DNA from 3 places in the Paenibacillus sp. Y280 genome. Region 3 is predicted to be linked to each of the others. Evidence: riboswitches for the same ligand, from Rfam matches in the RefSeq annotation. Region 3 holds a riboswitch; each other region holds the start of a gene.
What was found. A riboswitch is a leader RNA that binds a small molecule or an ion and turns the genes downstream of it on or off. The one in region 3 is predicted to bind thiamine pyrophosphate.

Region 1: another riboswitch for thiamine pyrophosphate. It lies ahead of AC1TPC_RS04200 (ABC transporter substrate-binding protein); the one in region 3 lies ahead of thiD (bifunctional hydroxymethylpyrimidine kinase/phosphomethylpyrimidine kinase).
Region 2: another riboswitch for thiamine pyrophosphate. It lies ahead of thiC (phosphomethylpyrimidine synthase ThiC); the one in region 3 lies ahead of thiD (bifunctional hydroxymethylpyrimidine kinase/phosphomethylpyrimidine kinase).

What each region holds. Positions count from the first base shown of each region.
Region 1 is NZ_JBXCIW010000002.1:305,553-313,179, reverse strand. Features, by position in the region: gene AC1TPC_RS04215 (Ger(x)C family spore germination protein) at 1-37, shown strand, start outside; gene AC1TPC_RS04210 (GerAB/ArcD/ProY family transporter) at 54-1,136, shown strand; gene AC1TPC_RS04205 (glycosyltransferase) at 1,310-2,926, shown strand; TPP riboswitch at 2,999-3,111, shown strand; gene AC1TPC_RS04200 (ABC transporter substrate-binding protein) at 3,283-4,329, shown strand; gene AC1TPC_RS04195 (thiamine-binding protein) at 4,405-4,707, shown strand; gene AC1TPC_RS04190 (ABC transporter permease) at 4,697-5,470, shown strand; gene AC1TPC_RS04185 (ABC transporter ATP-binding protein) at 5,474-6,268, shown strand; gene AC1TPC_RS04180 (TatD family hydrolase) at 6,304-7,128, shown strand; gene AC1TPC_RS04175 (glucosaminidase domain-containing protein) at 7,298-7,627, shown strand, end outside.
Region 2 is NZ_JBXCIW010000013.1:31,043-38,669, forward strand. Features, by position in the region: gene yfkAB (radical SAM/CxCxxxxC motif protein YfkAB) at 1-255, shown strand, start outside; gene ytvI (sporulation integral membrane protein YtvI) at 337-1,368, shown strand; gene AC1TPC_RS17255 (glycosyltransferase family 4 protein) at 1,453-2,610, shown strand; TPP riboswitch at 2,685-2,789, shown strand; gene thiC (phosphomethylpyrimidine synthase ThiC) at 3,125-4,888, shown strand; gene AC1TPC_RS17265 (ThiF family adenylyltransferase) at 4,881-5,951, shown strand; gene thiE (thiamine phosphate synthase) at 5,991-6,857, shown strand; gene AC1TPC_RS17275 (thiazole synthase) at 6,865-7,627, shown strand, end outside.
Region 3 is NZ_JBXCIW010000022.1:9,522-15,926, reverse strand. Features, by position in the region: gene AC1TPC_RS21780 (phosphotransferase) at 92-1,003, opposite strand; gene AC1TPC_RS21775 (DUF2087 domain-containing protein) at 1,102-1,707, opposite strand; gene AC1TPC_RS21770 (SLOG family protein) at 1,826-2,386, opposite strand; TPP riboswitch at 2,474-2,576, shown strand; gene thiD (bifunctional hydroxymethylpyrimidine kinase/phosphomethylpyrimidine kinase) at 2,673-3,485, shown strand; gene AC1TPC_RS21760 (serine hydrolase domain-containing protein) at 3,542-4,177, opposite strand; gene queF (preQ(1) synthase) at 4,318-4,815, opposite strand; gene queE (7-carboxy-7-deazaguanine synthase QueE) at 4,840-5,571, opposite strand; gene AC1TPC_RS21745 (6-pyruvoyl trahydropterin synthase family protein) at 5,558-6,010, opposite strand; gene queC (7-cyano-7-deazaguanine synthase QueC) at 6,010-6,405, opposite strand, start outside.

The sequences.
Region 1 (7,627 bases), on a different contig from region 3:
GGAAAAGGAAAAGGAAAAGGAAAAGGAAGGCTCATAGTCGGAAAGGAGACCGTATGCAGCAGATCGGGAAAAATCAGCTTTCCATTTTGATCATCGTTTTTTTGCTGGGAAGCACGCCTTTGTTCGAGCTCGGCATCAAGGCAAAGCAGGACGCATGGATGGCAATGACGCTGGCAGCGTTTGCCGGCCTGCTGCTTACTGTCATGTATATTCGCGTACAGAAGCGGTCCCCTGAATCGGAGCTTGCCGAGCTTTACATCATGCATTTTGGCAAATGGATCGGCGGCTTTGTCGGCATTCTTCATGCTTTGTGGTTTGCCTACGAATCGATGCGCAACGTGCGGGATGTCGGCGAGCTTACGATGATGGCACTGCTTTCCTTCACGCCAAAATGGATTATTATGCTGTTCATTATGAGCGCTGCGGCTTACACCGTAAGCAAGGGGCTTGAAGTGTTTGTCCGAGTCGTACAGCTGCTGTTTCCCATTACAGCGCTCAGTTATTTTTTCATTATTTTACTTTTACTCATAGCCAGATTGCCGAACATAACGCATCTGCTTCCGCTCATGGAGCATGGGCCGATGCCTGTTGTGAAGGCGGCATTTCCCGACCTGCTGTCCTTTCCTTTTGGACAAATGATCATTTTTTTCGTGTTCTGGAAGCATGTCAGCGAGAAAAAAATGATCGGGCGCGTCTCTTATTGGGCTTACATCGGGGTATCGGCTTTTCTTATTCTCATGAATGCGCTCACGCTTTGCGTGCTTGGGCCGGAGATCGCTTCACTTACCGCGCTGCCGCTGCTTGAGGTCGTGCAATTGATCACGCTGGCTAATTTTCTGGAGAGGTTGGATGTTATTGTAACGCTGCTTTTGTTTATCGGGCTCTATGTGAAAATGACGGCGCTCTACATGGCATCGGTATTTACGTTTAACGCGGTAACAGGCATCGCCTATCGGTATTGCGTCATGCCGATCGGGCTGCTTATCTATGCAGCGTCGTTTGTGGAGAGAAATAACACGGTACATATTTGGGTCGGTCTCGACATTACGCTGAAGGTCGCTCCGCTATTTCAAATTATACTGCCGCTGCTTATGCTTATCGTAGGCATACGAAAGAAGTATAAAACAGCGGCATAGCATCGGTTAGTTGTTAGGCACTTCTACTCCTCACCGAAAAGGCTGCGCCGACATATTTTATGGGTACAGCTTGAAATATGAGCATAGATGAGCTGCTTATATTTCATCGCGGAACGAGCTTTTGCCGCCGAAGGACTGCGTAAGCCGTTTACGCTTGCTTGAGGGGGATACGCGTGAGCGATGCCAATAGGTGCATGACAAGCATTATTCTTATTGCCTGCAATAAGCTTGATTACACGAAGCAATGCGTGGAGAGCATTCGGCGGCATACGCAGCGTGGCTGCTATGAGCTGATTATTGTAGATAATGGATCGATGGATAATACGGTGGAATGGGCAAAAAACGAAAGCGACCTCATCGTAATCGACAACGGTTTCAATGCAGGTTTTGCCAAGGGCTGCAATCTGGGGCTTGCCGCCGCTTCGGGCGAGCTTCTCATGCTGCTTCATAACGATACGATCGCAACGCCAGGCTGGCTTGAAGGATTAAAGCGCTGCTTGCTAAGCGATGAACGGATTGGAGCGGTTGGCCCCGCAACGAATTCGGCATCCTACTGGTCGACTATTCCGACCGCATATAAGACGATAGAGGAAATGGAGCTGTTCGCTTCCGCGCTGCATGCGTTTCCCGACAAAACGAAGTGGGAGGAGCGCGTGAAGCTGGCTGGCTTCTGCCTGCTTATGCGGCGGGAGGCGTATGAGCGGGTCGGAACGTTTGACGAGAGCTTCGGCATGGGCAGCTTGGCGGATGACGATTATTGCTTGAGACTGCGGCTTGCAGGCTACAAGCTTCTGCTGTGCGGAGATACATTTATTCACCATAACGACGGCAGCGCTCCCTTTAGCTCCGAGCCGGAGCTGTTGCTGCAAGCCTACAGGGGCAATGCGAACGTGTTTAGGGCGAAATGGGGCTTTGATCCAGATGGTGCGACGCAAATCAGAATGGATTTTAGTACGGTTATACAACGAGAATCCTATGAATACAAGCGCGAAAATAGCTCCATTATGGAAATTGGCTGCGGCTGCGGGGCGACAATCCATCATCTAAAAAATCATTTTCCAGCAGCCAAATGGTACGGTGTCGAGCGGAGCGAGCTTGCGGCGAGTGTTGCCGAGGCATCAGGAATAACGGTGTTCCGCTCGAACGAGCCGAAGGATTGGGCGCTGCCTTCCGAAGGACTGGACGGCATCCTGATCGGAGATGCTCATGCTTACGGCATGCCGCAGTCGATGAAGCGATTAGTCAGCCTGCTGCGGCCCGGAGGCTGGATCATCGGCGGCTTCGCGAATCGATATTATTTTGAAAATATCCGGCAATACTTAGATCCTTCAAATGTATTCGCGCAGCGACAAGCGGCGATCCAGTATACGCTCCAGCAGGTGAAGCAGCTGTATGCCCAGTCAGGCTTTGCATACGTGAAGGCGACGCTCGCAGAGCATAAACCGCAGGAGCAGCTTGGCTATATCAGGCTGCTTGGACAATTGACGAATGAAGCGATAGCGGATGAGCTTACGGCCGCTTATCTGCTCGTGTTCGGCAGAGTTGCTTCCGCAGCAGAGGCGCAGGCTGCCGAGGAAGCAGAAGACATTGCAGAGGAAGAGGATGTTTCCGCATTAGGAGCGGATACGTCATTAGTCACAGGCGTACAGTCTATTGGCTCCCCGGATAGCGGCGAGGAGCTAAGTCTGTCATGGAAGCCGAGTGAGCGGATCCCGCTTCATGCGCTTAGGAGCGTCGAGCCGATGTATATCGTCGACATATGCAGGGAGTCAAAGGGCAAACAGGCTTGATGATAATCATTTTCAAAAAAATACTAGCATAATGATCGGGTTTTGCTATACAATTGGTAGTGTTGACGAACCGAATATGTTCCGGGGAGCTGGTTAGGCCGGCTGAGAGGGAATTATCTGTACAATTCCGACCCGTTAAACCTGATCTGGATAATGCCAGCGTAGGGACAGAAGCACTGTTTATTCAGCAAGCTCGATCACAGCGATCAAGTTTTGCTGCAAGCAGCTGCACAGCCGATTTATATGGCGTCCTCCGGATTAGGGGGACGCTTTTTTGTATGTGCTGCTGTACCGGATACGGATACGGGCTCGTCATCTTATACAAATAGAAGCAGTGAGAGGGGAACTAACACATCATGAATCAGAAGAAAAAAGGGCAACAGTCGTGGAGGATCGTAGCTGCAATGCTTGTGTTCGTCATGGCGCTTGCAGGCTGCGGCACTAACAACAGCGCGCCGGAAGCGAGCAAGGAGCCGCAAGAGCAAGAGGGAGCAGCGGACAAGCCGCTTGAGAAGGTGCAGGTCGTACTGGACTGGACGCCGAATACGAATCATACCGGGCTTTATGTTGCTAGAGATAAAGGCTTTTTTAAAGAGCAGGGGCTTGATGTTGAAATTATTCAGCCGGGCCAAAGCGGCGCTGATCAAATGGTAGCGACGGGCAGCGTACAGTTCGGCGTAAGCTATCAAGAGTCGATCACGATGGCGCGGATTGCGGGCGTGCCGCTCGTGTCGATCGCAGCGGTTATTCAGCATAACACCTCAGGCTTCGCATCTCCGCTTGCTAAGGGGATCGATTCGCCGGAGAAGTTCGAAGGCAAAACCTACGGCGGCTGGGGCGCTCCTGTCGAGGAAGCGGTCATTCAATCCATTATGCAGGAGAAGGGTGCGGATGTCAGCAAAGTAAACCTGATCAGCATCGGCGACAGCGACTTCTTCACGGCAGTTAAGAAAGATATTGATTTTGCATGGATTTATTATGCATGGACAGGCGTGGAAGCGGAGCTTCGCGGCGAGAAGATCAACATGGTTTATTTGACCGATTACAGCGACAAACTGGATTATTATACGCCAGTTCTTGCGACGAACGAGACGATGATTAAAGATAAGCCGGAGGTGGTCAAAGCGTTCACGGCTGCCGCAGCAAAAGGCTACCAATACGCAATTGACAATCCGGAGGACGCGGCAGAGATTTTGATTAAAGCCGAGCCTGATTTGAACGCGGAGCTTGTGCGCGCAAGCCAAAAGTGGCTAAGTCCGAAATATCAGGATGATGCGCCGCGTTGGGGCGAGCAAAAGCTTAGCGTATGGGAAAATTACGCGAGCTGGATGTTTGATCACAAGCTGCTTGAGAAAGAGCTTGAAGCGGACAAAGCCTTTACGAACGAATTTTTGCCGGAATAAGCATTTTAAGAAAATCTAGAGAGGCGGCAGCATCTGCCGCCTCTCGCCAACAACGATGAGAAAGAAGGAATTCTGATGGCAAACGCATTGGTAAGCATTCAAATACTGCCGACAACGCCGGGCGGCGAGAGCGTCATTCCTTACGTGGATCGAGCAATCGAGATCATCAAAGCAGCGGGTGTCCCTTACCGCGTAGCACCGCTTGAAACGACGATGGAGGGCGAGCTTAGCCATCTGCTGAGCGTCGTGCAGTCGATGAGCGAAGCGATGACGGAGATGGGCTGCCCGTCTGTAATTTCACAAATCAAAATTTACTACAATCCGGCAAGCGGCGCTTCGATGGGCAGGCTGCTTGAGAAATATCCAGATGGGCAATAAGAGAACGCTCTGGCCCCAAATATGGCCTCCAGCCGCAGTGCTTATCACGCTGCTGGTTTGCTGGCAGGCGGCAGCCTCGCTTGGATTATTTCAAGAATGGCTCATTCCGTCGCCGATTTCAATCGTAAAGGAAGCGATAGAAATATGGCCGAGGCTTATGGAACATACGGGAGCGACAGTGCGAATCATGCTGCTTGGCTTTGTGGGAGGATCGGCGGTGGGCTTCGTGCTCGCCGCTTTGCTGCATTTAATTCCCGGCGTACGTACGGCGGTGTATCCCTTGCTTGTCTTGTCGCAAAACGTACCCATTATTGCGATTGCCCCCATTCTGACGATGCTGCTAGGCTATGGAATGCTGCCAAAGGTGCTGCTTGTCATCATGGTGTGCTTCTTCCCGATAACGGTTGCGATGCTGAGCGGATTAATGAATACCGATGCGCAGCTTCGCAATTATTTGCAGATGATCGGCATTCGCAAATGGCAGCTGTTTTGGCGATTGGAGCTTCCGCATGCGATCGTCCATTTATTTTCCGGATTAAAAATCGCGGCCTCCTACAGCGTGCTAAGCGCAGTTGTGGCCGAATGGATAGGCACGAACAAAGGTCTCGGCGCATTCATGATCATTTCGTTCAAAGGGTTTATGCCTGATCGCGTGTTTGCGGCAGTCATTATTATCGTTGCAATCAGCTTGACGTTATTTGGGCTGATCACCTTAGCGGAGCGTCTTGTCATTCGTTGGCGCCCTAAGAAAGAGGTGAGGTAGCGAATGAGCAATAAAGGCGAGAATCTACACGCTACACTGCAGGTGCAGAACATTCGGAAGCAATTTGGCCGAGGCTCCTCCAGCAAAGAGGTGCTGGCTGGCTTATCATTCTCCGTTGCTGATGGAGAATTCGTGTCCATTGTAGGGCCCTCAGGCAGCGGGAAAACAACCTTGTTTCAAGTCATTGGCGGCTTAGAGCGGCCATCGGAAGGCGAGATCTGGATCGACGGCAAGCAGACGACAGGCGAACGCGGACATATCTCTTATATGCCGCAGCAATCATCGCTGCTGCCGTGGCAAACCGTTGCGGGCAATATCGAGCTGTCGCTTGCGATCTCTGGCGTTGATCGCAAGACCGCGAAGGAGAAAACGAGAGAGTGGCTTGAGCGAATCGATCTACATGAATATGCGGATTCCTATCCCCATGTCCTATCCGGCGGCATGCAGCAGCGCATTTCCTTCCTTCGGGCTTTGCTTGCGCCGCGGCGCCTGATGCTGCTGGATGAGCCGTTTGGCGCATTGGACGCCTTGACGCGTCAGCAAATGCAGCAGTGGCTCATGTCGATCTGGGAGCAAAATCGCAGATCGGTGCTGCTCGTTACGCATAGCATCGAGGAAGCTTTGTATCTGTCAGACCGGATTATCGTGCTGTCCGCTTCACCTGCTGTGGTGCTAGAGGAATTCCAGATCCCGTTCGAGCGTCCGCGCCATGAGGCTTTATGGACAGATCCACGGTTTAATACATTGAAGCAGCAGATTTATGAGCTGCTTAAGGTCGGCGCGAAGGAAGGGAGCTAACGATGGCAAGAACATTAAGGGCAGATCACCTTGAAATGCAATCGGACTTGAAGGCTGCTTCATCAGCTGGCTTATGTATGGATGCACATCTTCACGTGGATTTGTATGCGGAGGAGGAGCGGGAGGCGCTGCTGGCTGCTGCCTTCGCTGAAGGCGTTGAGGCGGTGGTTGCGGTCTCCATGCATCTGCAATCCTCGGCCTTGAACCGCGAAATCGCTTTGCGCCATGCCGGACGGGTTCATCCGGCTTATGGCTTTCATCCGGAGCAGCCGCTTCCAGCCGAAGCGGAGCTGGACGAGCTGTTCGCATGGATTCGCTTGCGTCATGCAGCGGGAGAGCGGTTTGCGATCGGAGAGGTCGGACTGCCGTATTATACGCGTTTAGAAGCATCACAAGCGGGAATGCCATTTGACGAAAAGCCGTATTTGGAGCTGCTTGAGCATTTCGCAGCACTTGCCGGTGAGCTCGATCGCCCGATTGTGCTGCATGCAGTATATGAGGATGCAGGCAAAGCTTGCGACATATTGGAGAGGCATGGCGTTCTCAGGGCGCACTTTCACTGGTTCAAGGGCAGCGAGGATGTTATTCGCCGCATGGCAGACAGCGGCTATATAGTTTCGATAACGCCGGATGTTGCTTACGAGGAGGAGATTCAGCGACTTGTCGCGCAATATCCAATCGAGCAGTTGATGGTCGAGACGGATGGACCGTGGCCATTCGAGGGGCCGTATGCAGGCAAGCCGACGCGCCCTGCCATGGCTGCCGATGCGGCGAGACATATAGCAGATATTAAACGGATGCCCGCTCAGCAGGCTTCGGCAATCTTGCTGGCGAACACGCGGCGTTTTTATGGACTCTAATTGCTTAAATGAAGGCTGCCATGTAGAATGAATGATTCTACAGGGCAGCCTTTGCTTTTGTTTGCGGCAATCGTACCGCTTTGTCCATTGCGAGTGTCGCTCCCGCAGCATACAAATAAGGATAGGGTAATAAGACAGGCCACATAGGGCTGCAGAAGGGAGCCAAACGATGGCAAAGCTAACAAAGGAACAATTTATCGCGACATTGGCGCCGACTGTCATACGGGTAAGGAGAGAAGGATCGCCGATGTTTCCATCCGTGCGGTTAGCGCAAAATCTCCTCGAAACAGGAGGAGTCATTCATTCTTGGAATAATTTAGGGGGGATTAAGGTTGGCAGCGGCCAGACGAATGCTTATTGGCATGGCAAAGCGGTCGTAAAAGGAACTTGGGAGGTTATGGATGGGCGCAGCATAAAAACAAAAGCCGCATTTCGAGCCTACGACAGCGTATATGACTTTTATAAGGATTTGGATTTGCTGCTTGCAGCGCCGCGATAT
Region 2 (7,627 bases), on a different contig from region 3:
GACGGCCGCAATCGGTTAAACGTCAATTTGTTTTCAGGCGATGTATTCGTAACAGATTTCTCCGACGTTCCTGCTTTTGGCAACATTGGCACCTCGAAGCTGGAGGATTTATTCGATAAATGGCTCGGTCATTCACTTGCTCAAAGCGTAAATTGCCATTGTCCCGCTGCAGCATGCTGCGGACCGAATTTACTCGTTAAGGATATGTACTATAAGGCTGTTGATTTCCATGAGCGCGGCGCGGTAATCGACTAGCGTGCAGGAGAGCCATTTATTCAGGCTAGGCTTAATAGAGAATTAATACGCATATAGAATAAGAGAGAGGAGGAGAAGCTGTTGTCGATCAAGACAATCATATTTATCGGGTTAGGATTGCTGCTGCTCTACTTGTTTTTTACAGTTGGAGCGCCGTTCTTGCTCGCGCTTGTTGTAGCTATTTTTCTAGAGCCGCTTAATCAGATGTTTATGAATAAGTTTCGAATGAATCGGCTAGTGGCGGCTACGATATCAAGCAGCTTGTTCACAATTATTCTCATAGGCTTAATCGCGCTGCTTGGCGTCAAAGTTGTAGCTGAGCTTATCGCTTTCTTCAAAAAAGTGCCGAACTATTTTGAAAATGCGAATGAAATGGTTGACGATCTTATGGTGCAGGTGCAATCGCTATATCAAAATTTTCCGCCCGATGCGATTGAAACGCTGGAAAACTGGCTAATGGGATTAACGAGCACGCTGACCAAAATGGTAGGCACCTTGTCTAATTCCGTTATTGCGTTCGCTTCCAGCATTCCTGGCATGTTTATCTTCTTTATCGTTTTCTTGGTGGCGGTATATATGATGAGCTTCAGTCTGAATACGATGAAGGCGACCGTCCTGTCATTGTTTGAAGAGAAGTCGCAGCCGCAAGTAAATGATTTGCTTAACAATCTCAAAAAGTCGATTTTCGGCTTTCTGCGCTCGCAGTTTATTTTGAGTGCTCTTACATACATTATTTCGTTGCTCGGCTTGCTGGTGCTTAATGTGAAGTATCCGCTGGCGATCGCATTGCTTATCATCATCGTTGATATTATGCCGATTCTTGGAACAGGCTCAGTGCTTGTCCCTTGGGGAAGTTATTTGTTGCTTACCGGCAATATGTATGTGGGTGTCGGGCTTATCGTGCTCTTCCTCGTTATTACAGTGTTCCGCCGCATCGTGGAGCCGAAAATTCTTAGCGATTCCGTCGGAATCGGGGCGTTGTCCGCGCTCATTAGCTTATATGTGGGCTTCAAGCTGGTTGGCGTAATCGGCGTATTTATTGGACCCTTAGTCGTTATTATATACATGGCGGCACGCAAGGCAGGATTATTCCAAATGAAGTTCAAGCTTTAGGCTGTGTAGGGGCCGTGTCAAAAACATTTCTAGGAGCGTATGATACTGCAAAATAAGCAGATCATGTAGGAGGCATCCGAAGAGATGGCACCAATTAAAGTAGCGATTGTCACCCCAGGCTCGTTTCCAATTCCGTCACAAGGAAGCAGCTCGGTTGAGCGGGTGGTTGAGAAATTCGCCCCATTGCTGATGCCTTATGCAGAGCCGCGTATTTATGGAAAATTAAGCAAAAAGCTGCCCCGTCAGGGACATTTTAAAGGTGTTGTTTGTGAACGGTTTCCAGCCGGCAGCAAGCAGCGATATATTCATGATGTTGGGCGCGCGGTGCAGCGGTTTTCTCCTCATGTCATTGACGTGGAGAACCGTCCGCAATATGTGCTGACCATGAAGCAAATGAATCCAGGCAAACGAGTCTGGCTTTATTTGCATTCCTCCACTTTTATTTCCCCGAATCATATCTCACCTGCCAAGCTGCACCAATGCTTGCAGGCTGCTGATAAAATCATTGTGAATAGCGAGTTTATTAGGCGAATCGTCGTGTCCAAAGTGCCCGAGGTCTCATCTAAGATGCGAGTCATTTACCCAGGGGTCGATACGGTACGCTTTCCATCACAGTATTCCGCTGAAGGCGCTGCAAAAAGGGAGAGCTTGCGCAAAAAAAGAGGTCTGACCGGTAAAAAAGTGGTGCTGTTTATGGGAAGGCTCATTCCGCTTAAAGGCGTACACCATTTGCTGAAAATTGTCCCGCAGCTTGTGAAGAGCCATCCCGAGCTTGTTGTCGTCATCGTCGGCAGTCCGTTTTATGGCTCGCATCGCAAAACTGCGTATGCGCGGATGCTTGAAAGACTCGGGCGCAAATGTCCAGGCCATGTTCGGTTCGTGCCTTATGTGCCGCATACCGAGGTGCCGGGCTGGATGCTGGTAGCGGATGTAGCGGTCGTTCCATCCGGGCAGAGGGAAGCATTCGGGCTCGTCAATGTGGAGGCGATGTCCTGCGGCGTTCCAGTCATAGCTACGCGTGCCGGCGGAATGAAGGAGATTATCCGAAGCGGCGAGACCGGCTATCTAGTCAATCAAGCGCGCGTTGAAACGGAGCTGAGGGAAAAGCTGCATCTGCTGCTGCGGGATAAGCAGCTGCGGCAGAAGCTGGGCAAGCGCAGCAGAGAGCGAGTCGAGCAGACCTTCACATGGCGGCACACGGCAGATCGCTGGGTGAAGCTGATGAAGGAAAGCGGCATGTAGTTGGTCCAATTTTGCATGTGGATGTTAAATATAGGGTTGACACCCTTCTTCGCATAACGTTATAGTCTAACAAGGATATCCACTAGGGGCGCCGTCATGGCTGAGATAAAGCATAATGCTTTGGTCCCTTTGAACCTGATCTGGGTTATGCCAGCGTAGGAAAGTGGGATTGTGCGTTTATGCAACTGCGCGTGAAAGCTCTGCCGAATCCAGCTGGAACGCCAGCTGGAAGGAATGACTTTCAAAGCTGCATCAAGCCGGAGGAAATCTTCGTTTGATGTTGCGCGCATGACGACACACTTCGACCGCTCCCTCGCTGGAGCGGTTTTTTTGATGTTGAACGGGCTGCGCCAAGTCTCGCTGAGCGAGCGTGCAGCCGGTTCATTCACGCTCCAGCGAATGCCGTGCACGTAGCGATTATACGTGGGTGGGTTAGCGGTGCGTTAAACTTTCCTATATGCTCGCGTATGCCTCCAGGAGGAATTCTACATATTCCATTAGGAGGTTTTTTGTTATGGCGATTATGACAACGCCCCTTCCGGGCAGCCGTAAAGTGTATGTTACCGGCTCGAAAGAAAGCATCCGCGTGCCGATGAGAGAAATTGCTTTGGAGGCAAGCTCAAGCAGAAATGGCGAGGAGCTGCCGAACGAGCCGATACGCGTCTACGATGCAAGCGGCCCTTATACCGATGAGAGCTTAGAAACAGATGTAAGGCGCGGCTTGCCGACCTTTCGCAGCGAATGGATTCACGAGCTCGGCGACGTGGAGCATTATGACGGTCGTGAAATAAAGCCGGAGGACAACGGATTCTTGACGGAGGATAAGGAAAAACAGCGGGGGGCAGAGCGGTTTCCCGGCCTAGTGAGACAGCCGCTGCGTGCGAAAGCCGGTCAGAATGTTACGCAGCTGCATTACGCCCGCAAGGGCATCATTACTTCGGAGATGGAATATATCGCAATTCGCGAGGGAATGGACGCAGAGTTTGTTCGCAGCGAGATCGCAGCAGGGCGCGCCATCATCCCGGCGAACATCAATCATCCGGAGAGCGAGCCGATGATCATTGGACGGCATTTTCACGTGAAGATCAATGCGAATATCGGCAATTCCGCGGTTGCTTCCTCGATTGAGGAGGAAGTGGAGAAGATGACATGGGCAACCCGCTGGGGAGCCGATACGATTATGGATTTGTCTACGGGCAAAAACATACATACGACGCGGGAATGGATCGTCCGCAATTCGCCGGTTCCGGTTGGAACGGTGCCGATCTATCAAGCGCTGGAGAAAGTAAACGGCAAAGCGGAGGATCTTAGCTGGGAAGTATTTCGCGATACGCTAATCGAGCAAGCGGAGCAGGGCGTCGATTATTTTACGATTCATGCGGGCGTGCTGCTGCGTTACATTCCGCTCACCGCTAAGCGCGTTACAGGCATCGTCTCGCGGGGCGGGTCGATTATGGCAGCTTGGTGCCTCGCACACCATAAGGAAAACTTCCTGTATACGCATTTTGAAGAGATTTGCGAAATTATGAAAGCCTATGACGTGTCATTCTCGCTCGGGGATGGGCTTAGACCAGGCTCGATCGCCGACGCAAACGATGCCGCGCAATTTGCCGAGCTGGATACGCTGGGCGAGCTGACGAAAATCGCTTGGAAGCATGACGTGCAGGTGATGATCGAAGGTCCCGGCCATGTGCCGATGCATCTGATCAAAGAAAATATGGATCGCCAAATAGAGGTTTGCGATGAAGCGCCGTTCTATACGCTTGGCCCGCTAACGACCGATATTGCACCTGGTTATGACCATATTACGTCAGCAATCGGAGCTGCAATGATCGGCTGGTTCGGTACAGCCATGCTGTGCTACGTAACGCCGAAGGAGCATCTGGGGCTTCCGAATAAAGAGGATGTGAAGGAAGGCGTTATTACGTATAAAATCGCGGCTCACGCAGCCGATCTGGCGAAGGGGCATCCGAGAGCAAAGCTGCGCGACGACGCCTTGTCCAAGGCGCGGTTCGAATTTCGCTGGCGTGATCAGTTCCATCTCTCGCTTGACCCCGAGCGCGCGATGGCGTACCACGACGAGACGCTTCCGGCGGATGCGGCCAAATCCGCTCATTTCTGTTCGATGTGCGGCCCTAAATTTTGCAGCATGAGAATTACTCAGGACATTAGGGAGTACGCCGCGCAAAACGGGATGGAAACGACTGAAGCGATTGAAGCGGGAATGAAGGAGAAGTCGGAAGCGTTCAAGGCGGCAGGGAGCATGATTTATGGCTAATGGTACCGAGCCGGTTTTTTTCGACCGATATTCGAGGCAAACCAGATTTGCGGCAATCGGCGAGGATGGTCAGCGCAAGCTGGCCAAGTCGTCGGTTCTCATTGTCGGCGTCGGCGCGCTTGGCGCGTCGCTTGCGCAGCATATGGTTCGGGCGGGGGTAGGCGAGGTTAGACTGGTCGATCGGGATTTCGTCGAGCCCAGCAATCTGCAGCGGCAAATGCTGTTCGATGAAGCGGACGCTCTTGCGGTTATGCCCAAGGCAGTTGCCGCAGCCAATAAGCTGCGGCAAATCAACAGCAGCGTGAGCCTCGTTGCCACTGTGGCGGATGTGAACGCAGCGAAAGCAGCTGTGCTGGCAAGCGGCGTCCATCTTGTGCTTGATGGAACAGACAATGCTGCGACAAGGCTTCTGCTTAGCGAACTATGCTTCAAGCAGCGCATTCCATTTGTATATGGCGGCGTAGCAGGAGCGCAAGGAATGCAGGCAACGCTCATTCCGGGTGCAACCTCATGCTTGCGCTGCTTGATTGGCGCCGAGGATTCGGAAAATGAGGCAGATACCTGCGATACGGTTGGCGTGCTGGCGCCAGCCGTAGAATTTGTAGCTTCTTTGCAAGCGGCCGAAGCGATCAAATGGCTCACGGGCAATCAAGGAGCCATACGCCAAACCTGGCTAAGCGTCGATTTATGGTCGTTCCGGCTCCGGGAATCGCTGCTGCCAGCCGGAAGCGCCTGCTGTCCATATTGCGGCAATGAAGAAGGGTCGGCAAGGGCTGCTAAGCCAATGTTGGAAAAGGACATACAAGATGAGGTTGTCATCAGCTCTACCGTGCTATGCGGGAGAGACACGGTACAGGTGACGTTAGGCAAGCCGCTCCAACTGGCTGCATTAGAGAAGTCGTTAGGGGTGCAGGGCTGTAAGCTGACGGTTAATCGCTATTTAGTAAAGGCAGTGCTCCCATGCGGCGAGCAGCTCATTCTCTTTCCGGATGGACGGGTGCTCGTGCAAGGAACGGCGGATGCTGAGCATGCCATTAGGCTTTGCAAAGCTTATTTGATATAAAAAGAAATGATTCTGACGATAGAGAGGCGTGCATGATTAATGAGTAGACCAAAATGGCGCGATTTTCGGCTATACGCCATTACGGCGGAAAGCAATCATCCCGGAAAATCCGTCGCAGATGTCATGGAGCAGGCATTGATTGGCGGGGCGCAGATCATACAGCTTCGCAATAAGACGGGAACAAGGGAAGAAGTGCTGGAGCAAGCCAAGGCGCTGCGTCAATTAACGCGAAAATATAATGTTCCTTTCATTATCAACGATTACCCGGATATCGTTCTGGAAACGGATGCTGACGGCGTCCATCTAGGGCAAGAGGATATGCCTATTGCGGAGGCGAGAGCATTGCTCGGACCGAATCGGATCATCGGCATTTCGACGCATAGCCTGCAGCAGGCATTGGCGGCCGAGCAAAGCGGAGCTGATTATATTGGCGTGGGACCTGTGTTTCCAACCGATACGAAGCCAGGCCGCGCCGCTGTCACCACTAGCTATGTAACAGAAGCAGCTCGGCACATCACGATTCCATTTGTTGCGATTGGCGGCATTACGTTAGGCAATGTGGATATCGTGCTCGCTGCTGGAGCAAAGCGGATATGTGCCGTCTCCGCTATCGTAGGCCATACAGATCCGGCAAGCGTATGCCGCGCCTTCTTGGAGAGACTGGATGCGGCTGGCTGTGAGCTGGCTTCTGAACATAATTTTGCGCAAAAGACGTTGATCATCAATGGACGCAAGGAGCAGACGAGCGCCAAAACGGTCGAGGAGCTGGTAGCTGAGCTGGGACAGCAAAACAAGAAGCTTGTCATAGAGCTGAATGGTGTGATCGTACAACGCGCGCTCTGGGCAGAAACCGAGCTGCAAGGCGGCGCTTCTATAGAGCTTGTACACTTTATCGGAGGGGGGTGAGCCAAAGTTGGGTGAATGGATTGAGAATGATCCGCTAGTTATTGGCGGTTATACGCTGCGGTCGCGCTTTCTGTTCGGAACGGGGCGGTTTCCTAGTCCCGCTGTGCTTCAGCAGGCGCTTGAAGCGTCGGGCTCGGAAGTCATTACATTCGCAGTAAGACGGGTCAATCTTGAGAGCGTAGAGGATGATTCGGTGCTGCAGCACTTCGAGGACAGGGCGCTTAAATATTTGCCAAATACATCGGGTGCAAGAACGGCAGAGGAGGCTGTACGGATTGCGAGATTGGCACGTGAGGCCGGTCTTGGAAATTGGATCAAGGTAGAAATCAGCGGCGACCACCGCACGCTGCTGCCTGATCCGGTAGAAACGCTGCGAGCTACGGAGCAGCTTGCAAGCGAAGGCTTTATCGTACTGCCTTACACCTCAGATGATCCTATTCTATGCCGAAGGCTGGAACAGGCAGGAGCTTCGGCAATTATGCCTGGCGGCTCTCCAATAGGAACCGGACTAGGGCTGCTCAATCCTTACAATTTGGGTCTTATTGCCGAGCAGTCAAGCGTCCCCGTCATTATTGATGCGGGCATCGGCTCCGCAAAGGACGCGGCGGAAGCGATGGAGCTGGGCGCGGACGGCATATTGGCCAATACGCCAATCGCCAAGGCGCAGGACCCGGTCATGATGGCTCGCGCATTCCGGTTAGCGATTGAAGCAGGCCGTCTAGCGAGGCTTGCCGGCCGCATTCCGAAGAAACGCTACGCGTCAGCAAGCA
Region 3 (6,405 bases):
CAGCTCTCTTTTCCATCACCGCCCTCTGGCACAGGAATAGCCCATGCACCACGATTTCGAGTTTAGTCCTTATGAGACAGCTCCTTTTTTGCTATGCATTGGGAAGCATTAGGCTTGGATTAATTCGACGTAGAAAGTGCTCTGCATGCTCCAACTGCTTGAATGCAAATGCCAAATCCCCATCTCCTGCCAAAGCTAAATCCAGGTTGGATACAGTAGCCGCAAGGGTCCTTGCCGTAAGGGCGAACGTAAACGACGGTTGGCCGGCAATGATTTCCGTACTGCTCATCATGTATGCGTAGGTTGGCTCTTGTAATCCTCCAAATAAGACAAGATTACTGACATAAGAGGCTAGATCCCAATAAGCCGGCATGTAGCATACATCCTCAAAATCGATCCATTTCCAGCCTTCTGGACTCGGGAGCAAGTTTCGGGCATGCGCATCTCCATGAGCTGGCATCAGAGCTTCAGGTTCAAGCCTTCGCATTTGGTTGTCTATCTCCCAAAAAATCGACAGCAAAGCTTGGATACGAGGATCTGTCTGTTCAATGAGCCTTGAAGCCGACTCATAGGCCCTTTCCCATACACCGAGAACAGGGATGGTACACGCAGTGAAGCCACTCATCGCTAAGGTAAGAGCATTAACGAGTTCAACTGCCTCGCTTGGCGAAAGCGGCTCCAATGGTGCAGGAGGCGCGTAATGCCAAAATGTCGCCCACCTGCTCCCAACACGATGAGGTCCTGCATTTGGAATCGGCAGCAGTACTGGTACGCCATTATGGTGCAAATGATTGGCCACCTGCAGCTCGCGCTCGAGAATATCATGTGCAAGCTCTGCGTTTTTCTCAGAAAGAACAACAGCCACTCGAACAGTAATCGCATGAGGAGCCAAATGAATGATCAAATTTCCGCCTTCACTTAAAATAACGGGATCAATGTCCGTAAACCCAAGCTTCTCCGCAGTAATCAGCACCTGTGAAACAAGTTCACCTCTATCAGACAATCGAACAGCTCCCTTAATGGATGGAATACGTTCATCTTAGCCCGATTGCTCCAAATTTTACAGGCACAAAACAGGTATATTTAATTTTTCCGCCAGCTTTAAGCTAATGTCTCCCATTTTGCCCACATTTCTTGCGGGTTCAGTTCGTAAATATCGTTTTCTCTAAACATGAATTGATGCATAATAAATTCCCGCCGGATCGTAGCGAAATCGTCATGGAAGCCTTTAATAAACGCGTTTATTTCCTTTTCCGTATACTTCTGCCCTCTCGTCAGGTGCGATACGATATGCTGAAGCGCGATCAGTTTTTTCTTATGCTGGGCGGGAATATGCTTCAGCTTTCCCTCCGCCGTAAAAAAATTGCGGATAACCGATTCCTTTAGACGCTTGCTGCTTTCCTCCATACTCTCCAATCCCCTCTCCGTTCCCGCATTCCGATAAATGAGCTGCTCCGCAGCGCTGGCGTTGCTCTTAATAAAATAATGGTTCAGCGAAAAATAAATCGTATTCTTTTCTCTGCGCTCATTAATTAAGCTGGCCTCCCGCAGCTTAGTCGCATGATGCGTGACCGTTGCTGGCGTAACGCCTAGCTTCTCTGCAAGCTCTTGCCCGTTAAGCTCGCCTTCTGCCAGCATGATCAACAGCTTAATTCTCGTCGCATCAGCCAGCGCCTTATGATAAGCCACAACCTTATCCAGCTGCATATTTTTATTCCCCTTTGTTTTAAATTTAACATTTATCTAATTAGATATTTATCTAATCAGATAATAACGGGTAACCTATGATTTGTCAAATCATAAGTTTCGTATTTTTTTGTAACCATCATGAATGCTCGGAATACAAATTGTCATCATCCGCGATGCTTTGGATATCCTCCGAGCTGATGCTTATATATTCGTAGCCTTCTGCTTGCTGCTTCTTCAGCGCCCGTTCTTTAAAAAACTTCGGACTGCCTTCGCCTGCATCCTCGTCGTAAACGAGCAAAATGCCGTCCGTTCTGCGAAACAGCAGCTCGTCCCGCGCCGTAAATTGCCAAATCCCGTTATATGGCTGATTGCTGACGGAAGCGTAATAATCGACCCCTTTTAGCACCTGCTGATAAAATTCCTTTTTATCGTCCTTCCACTTCTCTTCCGGATTAGCGTATGCGGAAATAATCGAAAGCCGCAGATGAGGATACATCTCCTTGAGCGCGATCACGACCTCGCAAGCCCAAAGGTCAACGCCGTACTGGCCTGGCGTAATTACCCATTCGAGACCATCCTCTATGAGCGGCACCAGCTTGCCCGTCAACGCTTTTTTAATATAAACGATGCCTTCATGCTTCTGGCTAAAAATATTAAGCTCATGCGCGCGATAGCCCGTAACGAGTAAATTTTTCATTAGTTCAACGCCTTTTCGGATAATTATGGTTTACATCTTTCCAGTGTATGCTATAGTAGAAAAAATACAAATTGAATATGGACCAATTTATTTCACTAGGGGAGTCTAACGGCTGAGATGGAGCGCATGCTCCGGACCCTTTGAACCTGATCTGGATCATTCCAGCGGAGGGAAGTGGAGCAGAAACAGCATTCATTCACGCGCGCAAGCCTTGTATGATCGTTAGACCCGCTCATTTCCTTTCGGAAATGAGTGGGTCTTTATTCGTTTACGGGGAGATGAGTCGATGAAAGTATATAAAGCGTTAACGATTGCAGGCTCGGATAGCGGCGGCGGCGCAGGCATTCAAGCTGATCTGAAAACGTTTCAAGAGCTTGGCGCCTACGGCATGTCAGTCATTACCGCGGTTACTGCCCAAAACACGCTCGGCGTCCAAGGCGTATATGCGATGGAGGCTGCTGCCGTCAGAAGACAGCTTGATTCGATTGGCGAGGATCTGACACCTGCCGCGCTCAAGACGGGCATGCTGTTCAGCAGCGAAATCGTTGAAATTGTAGCCGCAAAAATAAAGCAATATCAGTGGCAGAACTTGATCATTGATCCTGTTATGGTTGCCAAAGGCGGCTCTTCCCTGCTGCAGCAGGAAGCTATTCAAGCTCTCATCAAGCATTTGCTGCCGCTCGCGCTCGTGACGACGCCAAACATTCCGGAGGCAGAGCTGCTTGCACGGATGGCTATCCGCACGCTCAGCGAACGGGAGGAAGCAGCGAAAATCTTGTTCCAGCAAGGCTCTCGTTATGTCGTTATCAAAGGCGGCCACGACTCGGGCTGCTCACAGCTCGTCGACCTCATTTATGATGGTGAACGTTTCGATTATTTGGAGAGCCTACGAATCGATACTCGGCATACTCATGGTACAGGGTGTACATTCTCGGCAGCACTTACCGCTGAAATTGCGCAAGGAAAAACAGTTCCCGATGCGATTAGAACAGCCAAAGCCTTTATTCAAGCTGCGATGGAGGATCAGCTTGGGTTCGGCAGCGGCCACGGGCCTACGAATCATTATGCCTATCGGCGTAGACTTCAGGGCGCGAGATAGATTAAGAACAAAGCAAAAGCCGCTTCCGGTATGGAAGCGGCGTCAGCTTTTTCACCCTAATTAACGAATGTATGCGTTCGTAAGCTTAAGCTTCTGAAGAGCAAGACCAATCTCGCCGTGCCAACTGCAAGCAGCACAATCGATGAGACAAACAGAAGATGCGTAATGCCTGGAACAAACGCAAACATCAGCTTCCAAGACGCATCGAGTAGACCTGGCAATACGATCAAGGCAATAGGCAGAATCAAATGGAAGAGTCCTATTGAAATAAAATGAAGCGTGATGGCTGAATCATTTGGATCAGTGACGTTGAAATCCGGCAAATACCGCTGAACAGGCGCATCCAGCTCATCCTTTACCTCATCTACAAGCTGCATGACAGCCAGCGCTGTAAATGACTTACTTGTCGATCCGAGAATAAACGGCGTTTGCGGCGTAATCGGTGTGTTCTTGGAATCCGCTGTTCCGTAGCCTTTTATGTACAGCGGGGAATCCTTCTTAACGACTCCAATCGCTGCTCCTGGAATGTTGTACTTCTTCATCGCCGACTCGATATAGCGATCTAATTCGGCATACACCGCTTGTTCTTCTGTCGCGGCAGCATGGACTCTTTCGGGTACAATGCCAAAGCTCGTTAGCGCCGCTGCTATCGTGCAAAGCAGCACTGACATACATATCACGTTTCTGATCATAGTCGTTCCACTCATTTCCTCACATATTCATTGGCCTTTCTATTCAACAGTATAGGTCAATGAAAAAGAAAAGGAATGGACTTCAGGTATGATCGCTGCCTAGACTTTAGGCGGGCGAAATGGGTTGTAGCAAGCTCAATCTAGCGATTGTCCACTTTCTCCGGATAAAGATCATGGTTCATGAGGCGATGCTCCGCGATTTGCTCATATTTGGTGCCAGGCTGGCCCCAGTTGCAATAAGGGTCGATGGATATGCCTCCGCGCGGCGTGAATTTGCCCCAAACCTCGATATATCTTGGGTTCATGAGCGCAATCAAATCATTCATAATGATGTTCATGCAATCCTCATGGAAATCGCCATGGTTGCGGAAGCTGAACAAATACAGCTTGAGCGACTTGCTCTCTACCATTTTGCTGCCGGGAATATAGGAAATATAAATGGTTGCAAAATCAGGCTGCCCCGTCATGGGACAAAGGCTCGTAAATTCCGGACAGTTGAACTTTACGAAATAATCGCGGTTCGGATGCTTATTTTCGAATGCCTCTAAAATTTCCGGCGAATAGTTAAACAAATATTGCGTTCCTTGATTGCCGAGCAGCGTCACGCCGTTCAGCTCTTCCTTGCTTCTTCCTTCCATGCTCGTCTCCGCCTTTCCTTTCTATTAAACGCCCTTCTTATTGCCCCATACCCAGGTATGGAGCTGCGGCAGCACATGAACCCGCTTCAAATCCGCATTCGGCATCACGCGCTCGATCAGCCAATCATAACGCTCCACCAAATAAGGAAGCATACGCTGCGGCTCCGTTTCCTGCAACTGACCATTTCCAGCTTGCAAATAAAAGGGAACCTTCGGATAACGCAAATGAACGGTGGTCGCATATGCAAGATCCTCATCATCGAAGACGACCGTCTTCAAGCAAAAGCTTGATGCCCGCTCGTTCAGCTTGGATACGATATCGTCCAGCACCTGCCAATCCGTCTTCATGCCGGAGCTTGGCGGCTTAGGCGACAAGGTCAGCTCGTCAATGGTCCAAAACCAATCCTGCCAGCGGCTGCCCTGCGTCTCCAGCGCGACGCTAATTCCCCGCTCATGCAGCTCTTCAATAAAACCGCCCAGCTGCGGCAGCAGCGCGGGATTGCCGCCTGAGATCGTCACATGCTCAAATGCGCTTCCGCCGATTGCCGTTAATTCCTCTATAATTTCATTCGCTGTCAGCATGCGAATATCTGCTTTCGCGCTTCCGTCCCAAGTAAACGCGGAATCGCACCAAGAGCAGCTGTAGTCGCAGCCTGCGGTACGAACGAACATCGTCTTCCGGCCAATAACCATGCCTTCGCCTTGTACAGTTGGACCGAATACTTCCAAGACGGGAATCCGTTTAGTTGCTTGCATTCGAATCCGCCTTTCTCTTAGGACGGTAAATACAGTAGCTTGTCGGCGTTTCACGGAGATAAACCTGAACGCACTGCGGACGATTCACCGTACCGTCCAAATAAAGCTGAACGATCTCGCAAATCGTACGCGCCACAACCTCAGTCGTGGGAAAACGCTCCGGCTGCGTGTCGCTGAAACTTTCCTTATCGTCATTGAGAAGCATATGATCGAACCGATCATGAATAAGCTGCTTAATAATCGCGAAATTGACTAGAAAGCCTGCCGTATCAAGCTCATCACCGGCTACCGTGACGTTGGCAAAATACGTATGCCCATGCAGTTGACGGCATTTGCCGGCTTCCTCGGCTGGTACAAAATGGGCTGCTGCGAACTGAAAATCCTTGTTCAGCTCATAGCTATAAGGGTGCACGGCTGCTGGATAGATCTGCTGCAGCATTATTGTTTCACTCCCTGATTCCGTTTGACCAAATATTCGTCAAGTCCATTTCTTCGAAGCACACATGCCGGGCATTCGCCGCAGCCTTCAGCAACAATGCCGTTATAGCAGGTGAGCGTCCGCTCCCGTACGAATTCAAACGCGCCGAGCGTCTCGGCAAGCTCCCATGTCTCGGCTTTATTCAGCCACATGAGCGGTGTATCGATGACAAAAGGATAATCCATGGACAAATTCAGCGTTACATTCAACGATTTCACGAATATGTCCCGGCAATCCGGATAGCCGCTAAAATCCGTTTCGCACACGCCGGTTACGATATGCTTCGCGCCAAGCTGCTTTGCCAGCACTGCCGCGAAGGTGAGAAATAAGAGATTCCGTCCATCGACAAAGGTCGT